2 regions of the Mesorhizobium sp. ESP6-5 genome follow, and region 1 is predicted to be linked to the other one. Evidence: predicted binding sites of a transcription regulator. Region 1 holds the regulator's gene; the other holds the start of a gene.
What was found. Region 1 encodes LexA, which represses DNA repair genes until DNA is damaged. Its sites were predicted from a motif close to TGTTCNNNNTGTGTTCNG; they were not measured.
Positions count from the first base shown of each region.

Region 2: a site for LexA is predicted at 1,926-1,943, ahead of LB524_RS02870 (PA0069 family radical SAM protein). Genes of this name have one in related genera too.

Region 1 covers NZ_JAIUGR010000008.1:38,524-42,733, forward strand. The annotation lists gene LB524_RS14705 (GntR family transcriptional regulator) at 57-830, shown strand; gene lexA (transcriptional repressor LexA) at 1,241-1,984, shown strand; gene LB524_RS14715 (ComEC/Rec2 family competence protein) at 1,978-4,210, opposite strand, start outside.
Region 2 covers NZ_JAIUGR010000002.1:83,753-87,962, reverse strand. The annotation lists gene LB524_RS02875 (ribonuclease HII) at 1-544, opposite strand, end outside; gene LB524_RS02870 (PA0069 family radical SAM protein) at 697-1,851, opposite strand; gene LB524_RS02865 (glycosyltransferase) at 2,002-2,529, shown strand; gene moaB (molybdenum cofactor biosynthesis protein B) at 2,558-3,112, opposite strand; gene LB524_RS02855 (4-(cytidine 5'-diphospho)-2-C-methyl-D-erythritol kinase) at 3,099-4,022, opposite strand; gene LB524_RS02850 (membrane protein) at 4,028-4,210, opposite strand, start outside.

The DNA.
Region 1 (4,210 bases):
TTGTTGCTGTGACGCACTATCATATATACTTTTCGCCAGACGACGGATTGATCACCATGCTGAATGAAACGAGTTCCACAAAAACGGAAGCCGCCTATCAGCTGTTGCGGCGCGACATCCTGACCACGCGCCTCATGCCCGGCGCCCCGCTCAAACTGAGTGCGCTGCGCGGCACCTATGGCGTCGGCTGGACACCGTTGCGCGAAGCCCTGTCGCGGCTCGAGGCCGAACGCCTGGTCACCGCGATCAGCAATCGTGGTTTTGCCGTGGCTCCGGTGTCGCGGGCCGAGCTGGAGGATCTGGCACGCGCCAGGATGGTGATCGAGATACCCCTGTTCCTCGAATCGATGGAAAAAGGCGGCAGGGAGTGGGAGGATGCCGTGGTCACCGCCCACTACCGGCTCTCGCGTTGCAAGACGGCGGTCGACGATCCCTCGGACGCGGCCGTCGACAGATGGGACGAGAACCACGAGGCTTTCCATGCGGCGCTGCTGAGCGCCGCCACATGCGACTGGCTGTTGCGGTTCCGCTCGACGATCTCGGATCAGCTGCGCCGGCATCATCGCTTTCTTGGTCTGGCGCCGACACTGCGGGCCGCGGCCGGCCTCAAGGATGGCTATGAAGAGGCAATCGAAGCGCTACGCGAAGCGATTGCGATCGAACACCATACCGCGATCATGGAAGCGGCGCTCGACCGTGACGTCGAGCGGGCCAAGGCGCTGATGACGGCGCATATCGGCTACACACTGCACGTCTATGTCCACAGCGAAGACAGCGGCGCTACCAGATACGCCGCTCGCGCCGGCAGCTTGAAGGCGGGTTCGGGATAACTTCAGCGCTTCCGCGACGCCTATTCGAACGCGCTGGCCGGAGTGCGCCGAACGCCCCGATCCATGGCCGCCCGAAGCTACCAATCGTTGGCATTTTGGTTTCGTTTCGTTCCGCGAATAATGGCTCCGCGAATTATACGTCCCTCCGAGGAGAAGCCTTCCAACTAACTGATGCCAAAGCCTCGTCGGCGGATGGGCCACAGGCCATTAACCAAAACGATTTCAATGCGCCTGCCGACGGCGGAAAGGACTGGTTGCCGCCCGCCGTCGCGGGCAAAAAACTTCAGACCCCTTAACAAATTCATTAAACTTTAAACGGTTGCAGAACACAACTGGAACAGATAGTGTTTGTTCTGGGTTTGTTTTTTCGATTCTGGTTCAACCTTTCGTTCAATGTCTTGGGGGCCGCCATGCTGACACGCAAGCAACATGAACTGCTGATGTTCATCCACGAACGGCTCAAGGAAAGCGGGATACCGCCTTCCTTCGACGAGATGAAGGAAGCACTCGATCTTGCCTCCAAGTCGGGGATCCATCGCCTGATCACGGCCCTGGAGGAGCGCGGCTTCATTCGCCGGCTACCCAATCGGGCGCGCGCGCTGGAAGTGCTGCGGCTGCCGGACTCGATCGCGCCGGGCCTCAATGCGGCAAAGAAGTTCTCGCCAAGCGTCATCCAAGGCAGCCTTGGCCAAGGCAGTCTCGGACGCCAGATCAGGCCGGCCGCTGCGCCTTCGCGCCTGCCCGCGGCCGGCAACGACGACGACGCGGTTTCAGCCGTGTCCATCCCGGTCATGGGCCGTATCGCCGCCGGTGTGCCGATCGATGCCATCCAGCATCAGACGCATTCGATCTCGGTGCCGCCGGACATGATCATGGGCGGCGAGCACTATGCGTTGGAGGTCAAGGGCGACTCGATGATCGAGGCTGGTATCTTCGATGGAGACACGGTCATTATCCGCAATGCCGACACGGCAAGCCCGGGCGAAATTATCGTGGCACTGGTCGACGAAGAGGAAGCGACACTGAAGCGGTTCCGCCGCAAAGGCGCTTCGATCGCGCTCGAGGCCGCCAATCCAGCCTACGAAACGCGCATTTTCGGGCCGGACAGGGTCAAGGTACAAGGCAAGCTGGTCGGGTTGATCAGGCGCTACTGAACCGGCTTGTCATCGGGCTTGTCGGGTTTTTTGTACGGCGGCAGCCCCCTCGCCTCGCGTGAGAATTTTCGCTGTTCGTGCCAGGGCCGATATGGTCCGTCGACGGCAAATGCGATCGCGGCCCGGGTCGTGGCCGACTGGGGATTGAAGAAGACGGCAGCGCTTCCCTTGCGGGCGAGCTGCCGTTTGGTGACGACGAGAACCAGTGGATTGTGGCAGGCGTCATAGGCGGTTGCGTCATTGACGATGATCAGGTCGGCGAAAGCGCAGGCTTTCCAGGTGGTCTTGCGGTCCTCGACATAGGCAATGATCGCGCCGGAAGGGTGCCTGGCAAGGCACAGGCCTTCGCGGCAGTAGAAGGGCGATCCCGGCGGCAGGTCGGTGGGACTGGCAACATCGAATTGCCTGTCTGTCGTGTCGAACATTTCCGGTTTGACGATTGTTTCGGAGATCAGGGCGCGCTTCCAGTTGTCGGTTGCGAATTCGTTCGGACGTTCCCGGTTGACGGCCAGTTCGCCATTGCCGATCGGCAGCGCGACCAGCCGCGCATCTTCCGAGATCAGCACATCGGGCGCGCGTGTGTGCGACACAGTCAACAGGCCGGCGAGCGCGAATGGCAGCGCCGCGAGCCGCAGCCATGTCGTCGCCATCGTCGCGATAACCAGCGCGACGGTGACCAGCAGCACGGATTGCTGCGAAATCAGCCCGACTCCATCGACCGGAGAGCGCTCCGATATCCACGCCGACACGGCGATCATTGCTGTCAGGCCCTTGCCCATGAGGTAGAGAGCCGGCCAATCCAATCCGAATGGCATCAACAGCGCGCTGGCGACGGCCAGGAACATCACGACCGACACGATAGGCATCACGGCCAGATTGGCGAACAGGCTGAGCGGCGATACCCGCTGGAAATGCCAGATGGCAAACAGTGCCGTGGCGCTGCCGGCGATAATGGACGTCATGGCCAGTCCACCTGTCGCCAGCAGGAATTTTCGCGTCAGGAACCCGGGCAGCGATCGCTTTGGCGGCGGTGGCCGCGTCTTTCCCGCACGGTGATCGGCCCAGCCGGCATAAGCGCCAACCAGGGCCGCGGTCGCGGCGAACGACATCTGAAAGCTCGGGCCGACGACCTCGTGAGGCGAGACCAGGATGACGGCGATCGCCGAGATCCCCAGATTGCGCATGGTCAGCGCAGCGCGATCGAAGAAGACGGCAATCAGCATCACCGCCAGCATGATGAAGCTGCGTTCGGCGGCAACGACGACACCGGAAATGATGAGATAGGCCGCGATCGAGAACAGTGCGGCGGCGGCCGCGTATTTCTTCACCGGCCGGCGCGCGGAAAAGTCTGGAAACAGCGCGAAGGCACCACGCAGCAGACCCATGATGGTGCCGGCCACAAGCGCCATATGCAGTCCCGAAATAGAGATGATGTGATAGATGCCGGTACGCCGCATCGCTTCATTGATTTCATCGGGTATGCCGGCGCGCACGCCGACGATCAGCGCCGCCGCGATCTCGCCTTCAGCGCCGCCGACGCTGCCCCTGATGTGGTCGGCGATGGCTTCGCGGGCATTTTCGATGCCTGAAAAAAGGCGAGCCGATAGCGGCATCTCACCGTCGTCGGCGGAAACAACCGTTGGATTGCCGAGAAAGAAGCCGCTGCCGCCGATGCCGGCGAAATAGCTGTCAAAAGAGAAGTCGTAGCTGTCCGGCCGCACCGGGCCGGTCGGCGGCAACAGTTTGGCGTAGCCTGTGATGAGCGAGCCGGCGGTCATTCCCGGCGGTATCTTGCGTGCGGAAAGCCGGACCCTTTCCGGCGCATAGCGCAGTTTCGGCCGGGCGGTCGAAATCACGTCCATGGTCAGCCGGATGCGGCCGCTCTCCATCTCCTCGATCGAGACCACGCGGCCGGTCAGTTGCGTGGAGATTTCCGAACCCAGCATCCGGGTTCCGGCTCGCCATGTTTCGACCTTCGCCGCGAGTAGGCCCAGCGCGCACAACAGCACTGCCATGAAACACAGATGGGTTTTCGACCAGGAGCGCGAGACGAAGGCACAGACCGCCATCAGCACCACGACCGCGACGGGTTTTGCAAAGTCGGGCTCGGATGCCAGCGAGAAATAGGCGATCGCCCCAACGGCCAGACAGACCGGCACCAGCAGGAACGCGATGCCCCGGTCGAGTTCGAGCTCCGCCGCCTTGGCCACGCCATGGCGCACGCGA
Region 2 (4,210 bases), on a different contig from region 1:
AGCCGTAGCGGTCGTGATGGTTGCCGCAGCCGCGCATCATGCGGTCGCGCATGACCTTGGCGACGATCGAGGCGGCGGCGATCGATTGGGAGCGCTGGTCGCCCTTGATCAGCGCACGCCCCTCGCAGGGCAATCCCGGCGGCACGTCGCGCCCATCCGCGAGCGCGAGCTTAGCCTGCACCGGCAGCCCGACCAGTGCGCGGCGCATCGCTTCGAGGCTCGCCTTGAGGATGTTGCTGCCATCGATGCCCTCGGCGCTGATCGACGCCATCGAGACGCCGAGAGCGGAGCCGATGATGTGCAGGAACAGCGCTTCGCGCTGCAGGTGGCTAAGCCGCTTGGAATCGTCGAGACCCTCGGGAATATTGGCGGGGTCGAGCACCACTGCCGCCGCGACCACGGGACCCGCGAGCGGGCCGCGGCCGGCTTCGTCCATCCCCGCGACCGGCCACAAACCATCGGCCATCGCCTTCGTCTCGAAGGAGAAATCGGGTTTCTCGACGATTTCGAAGAGAGGCGGAGAATCAGAACGCGCGCGAGCCATGTTGCGGCGAGGTTCGCATCGGCTCCGATTCTCCGCAAGTCCCTCCGGGTCGGGTGGGGCGCCGGACCGGGAGGGCACCGTCTGCAGGCCGGGGCAGGCCGGACGGGATTTCTTTGCCACGGCGGCAATGAACAGCCGAGGCGATTTTCGGTTCAGAGCAGCATCAACTGCTCCTGGTCCTTGCCGGCAGCGACGAACTGGTCGGTCCGCAGCGTACGCCGCTCGGCATTGAGGCCGAGCCGCTTGGCGGTGATTTCGAAGCGCCGGCCGATCTGCCAGGCATAGGGTCCGGCGCCCTTCATGCGCTTGCCCCATTCCGAATCGTAGTCCTTGCCGTCGCGCATCGAACGGACCAGCGACATGACGTGGCGGTAGCGGTCGGGATAGTGGCGCAGCAGCCAATCCTTGAAGATCGGGCTGACCTCCAGCGGCAGGCGCAGCACCACGTAGCCAGCCTCGCGCGCCCCGGCATGGTGCGCCGAGTCGAGGATGCGTTCCATCTCCTGGTCGGTCAGGCCCGGAATGATCGGCGCCACCATCACCGAAGCGGGGATACCGGCATCCGAAAGCTGCCTGATCGCCTCCAGCCGCTTGGTCGGCGTCGATGCCCGAGGTTCCATCGTCCTGGCCAGCATGCGGTCAAGCGTCGTCACCGACAGCGCCACCTTGGCCAAGCCCCGCTCCGCCATGCGCGACAGAATGTCGATGTCGCGCACGACCAGGGCTGACTTGGTGACGATGCCGACCGGGTGGCCGCGCGCCTCCAGCACTTCGAGGATTTCGCGCATGATCCGGTACTGCTTCTCGATCGGCTGGTAGGGATCGGTGTTGGTGCCGATGGCGATGGTGCGCGGCTGGTAGCCATCCTTTGACAATTCCTTGTCGAGCAGGCGTGCCGCGTCGGGCTTGGCGAACAGCTTGGATTCGAAGTCCAGGCCCGGCGACAGGCCCATGAACGAGTGTGTCGGCCGCGCGAAGCAATAGACGCAACCGTGCTCGCAGCCGCGATAGGGATTGATCGACCGGTCGAAGGAGATGTCGGGCGATTCGTTGCGGGTGATGATGGTGCGCGGCTTTTCCACCTGCACCTCGGTCTTGAAGGGAGGAAGTTCCTCCAGCGAACTCCAGCCATCGTCGAAGACATGCCGGCTGACAGGTTCGAACCGACCGGACGGATTGATGCCTGCCGACCGGCCGCGGTTGCGGTCCGGACGGACCCGCATGCCGCTCTGCTCGATCATCGCGTTGGCCATTTCGGCTCGCCCTGCTCCGAAGGCAGCAATATCGGCGCGCATGATCGGTTCCATCTTCGCCCGCTCCCAGGGACTGTCCATGTTGTGTCGAATCGCTCTGCTCATGAAATTATTCCTATTTTATCGAGGAGAACAAATCAAGAACTTTCTATGGTGCGCTGCAAAAACTGGCGCCGACCAACGCTTTCCGCTATTCGGCTAACCATGCTCAGTGTTCTGATCGAAACGCACAATGACGAGGAGGGGCTCGCCCGTACGCTGGCGACGCTGATTGGCGGCGCGGTCGAGGGCGTGGTGCGCGAGGTTGTCGTCTGCGACACGGGCTCCAGCGACCAGACGCATCGCGTCGCCGAGCATGCCGGCTGCCACTATGTGGGGAGCGGCGGCATCGCCGCCGGCATCCGCCAGGCCAAGGGTGACTGGCTGCTGTTTCTCGAACCGGGTGCGAGGCTGGTGGAGGGCTGGATCGACGCCGTCGTCGCCCATACGGCCAGGCAGACAATAGCGGCCCGGTTCTCGCGGGCGCGGGGCAGCCGTCCACCGTTCCTGGCCCGGGTCTTTTCGGCAAACCGCGCGCTCGCCGACGGACTGGTGATCAGCAAGCGACAGGCGGCATCTCTGTCCAAGAACGCCGGCACCGCCGAGGCCTTAGCGCGCGGGCTGGCGACCAGGCGGCTCGACGCCGAAATCTGGCCAGCGCAGCCGAAGCAGCAGCACCGCTCTCGGGGGTGATTTTTGCAACGGCTCTGCGTGGCGTTGCTTACGAAGCCGATTTGCCGCGCCGCAGATGCTCGTCCAGGCGCGGCATGATCTCGACGAAGTTACAGGGCATGTGCCGGTAATCGAGTTGTGGCTCGAGGATGCCGTCCCAGGCGTCCTTGCAGGCGCCTGGCGAGCCCGGCAGCACGAAGACGAAAGTGGCGTTGACGACACCGCCGGTCGCCCGGCTCTGGATCGTCGAGGTGCCGATCTTGTCATAGGAAATGCGGTGGAACACTTCCGAAAATCCGTCCATGCGCTTTTCGAAGATCGGCTCCAGCGCCTCGGGCGTCACATCGCGTCCGGTAAAACCGGTACCGCCAGTGGTGATCACGACGTCGATGGCCTTGTCCCGCGACCACGCCAGAACGGCGTCGCGGATCCTTTCGCGGTCGTCGGTGACGATATCGCGGGCGGCCAGGATGTGGCCGGCCTTGGTAATGCGATCGGCCAATGTCTGGCCGGATTTGTCGTCGGCCAAGCTGCGTGTGTCGGAAACAGTCAGCACCGCGATCCGCACCGGAATGAAGGCTCGGCTCTCGTCAATTCTGGCCATCTCGCCCAGCCTCCGACGCCATGCTGCGCGTTGCCGCGACGAACCAGTCGGGCTGGCGGCTGCGGATCTCGGCCGCCGCGCGCTTGGCGACATTGCCGGTCTCGAACAGGCCGAAGCACGTCGCGCCCGACCCGGACATTCGTGAAAAGCCCGATCCGGCCTTATCAAGCCATGAAAGCGCCCTGCCGATGGCGGGCTGTATCGCAAGGGCTGGCTGCTCGAGATCGTTGCGGGTGATTTCCAGCCAGTTGCGCAGGCTGTGAAAATCGATGCTGCGCGGCAGCGGCGGCAGCGGCTCATTATCGCGACGGGAGAGTGCGGCGAAGATTTCCGTCGTCGAGACCGGCACGCCCGGGTTGACCAGCACGAGACCCAGTGCTGAAAAATCCGGCACCATCGACAGTTCCTCACCGATGCCGCGCGCGACCAGCGGCTTTGCCGCCAGGCACATCGGCACATCGGCGCCAAGCGAAAGACCGATCCGCGCCAGTTCGGCGCTATCGAGCTCCAGCCCCCAGCTCTCGGTCAGCCCGCGCAGCACGGCCGCCGCGTCGCTCGACCCTCCGCCCACGCCGGATGCGACCGGAAGGTTCTTTTCGAGCCTGATACTTACCGGCGGCGTGCTCCGAACGCCGGCGGCCTGCCGCAAGGCGTCGCGGCCCTTCAGCACAAGATTGCCGCCATCGAGCGGTACGTCCGCCGCATAGCGGCCGGACACGCTGAACTCATCGGCGTCGGCCGGCGCGATCTCGATCCTGTCGCCAAAGCGCGTGAACACAGCCAGGCTTTCGATGAGATGATAGCCGTCGGCGCGCCTGCCGGTGACGTGCAAAGCTAGGTTTATCTTGGCGGGTGCGGCCCATGTCCGGACACGCTGACCGGATTCCGCAGTCTCGATTGCGAGTGAAATGAGGGTCAGTCCTTGGCCAGCCGGTATTCGCCGGTCTGCGGATCCTTGACCAGCGTTCCCATCGCGCCGTTGGCCGCCTGTTTTTCGGTGCGCCGCACCTTGGCCGTCACGCGTTCAGCCTCGCGCACGAAGGTGCGGTAACCGAAATAGGCGGCGACGCCGACGACGGCGAAAAAAATGAGCTGCGG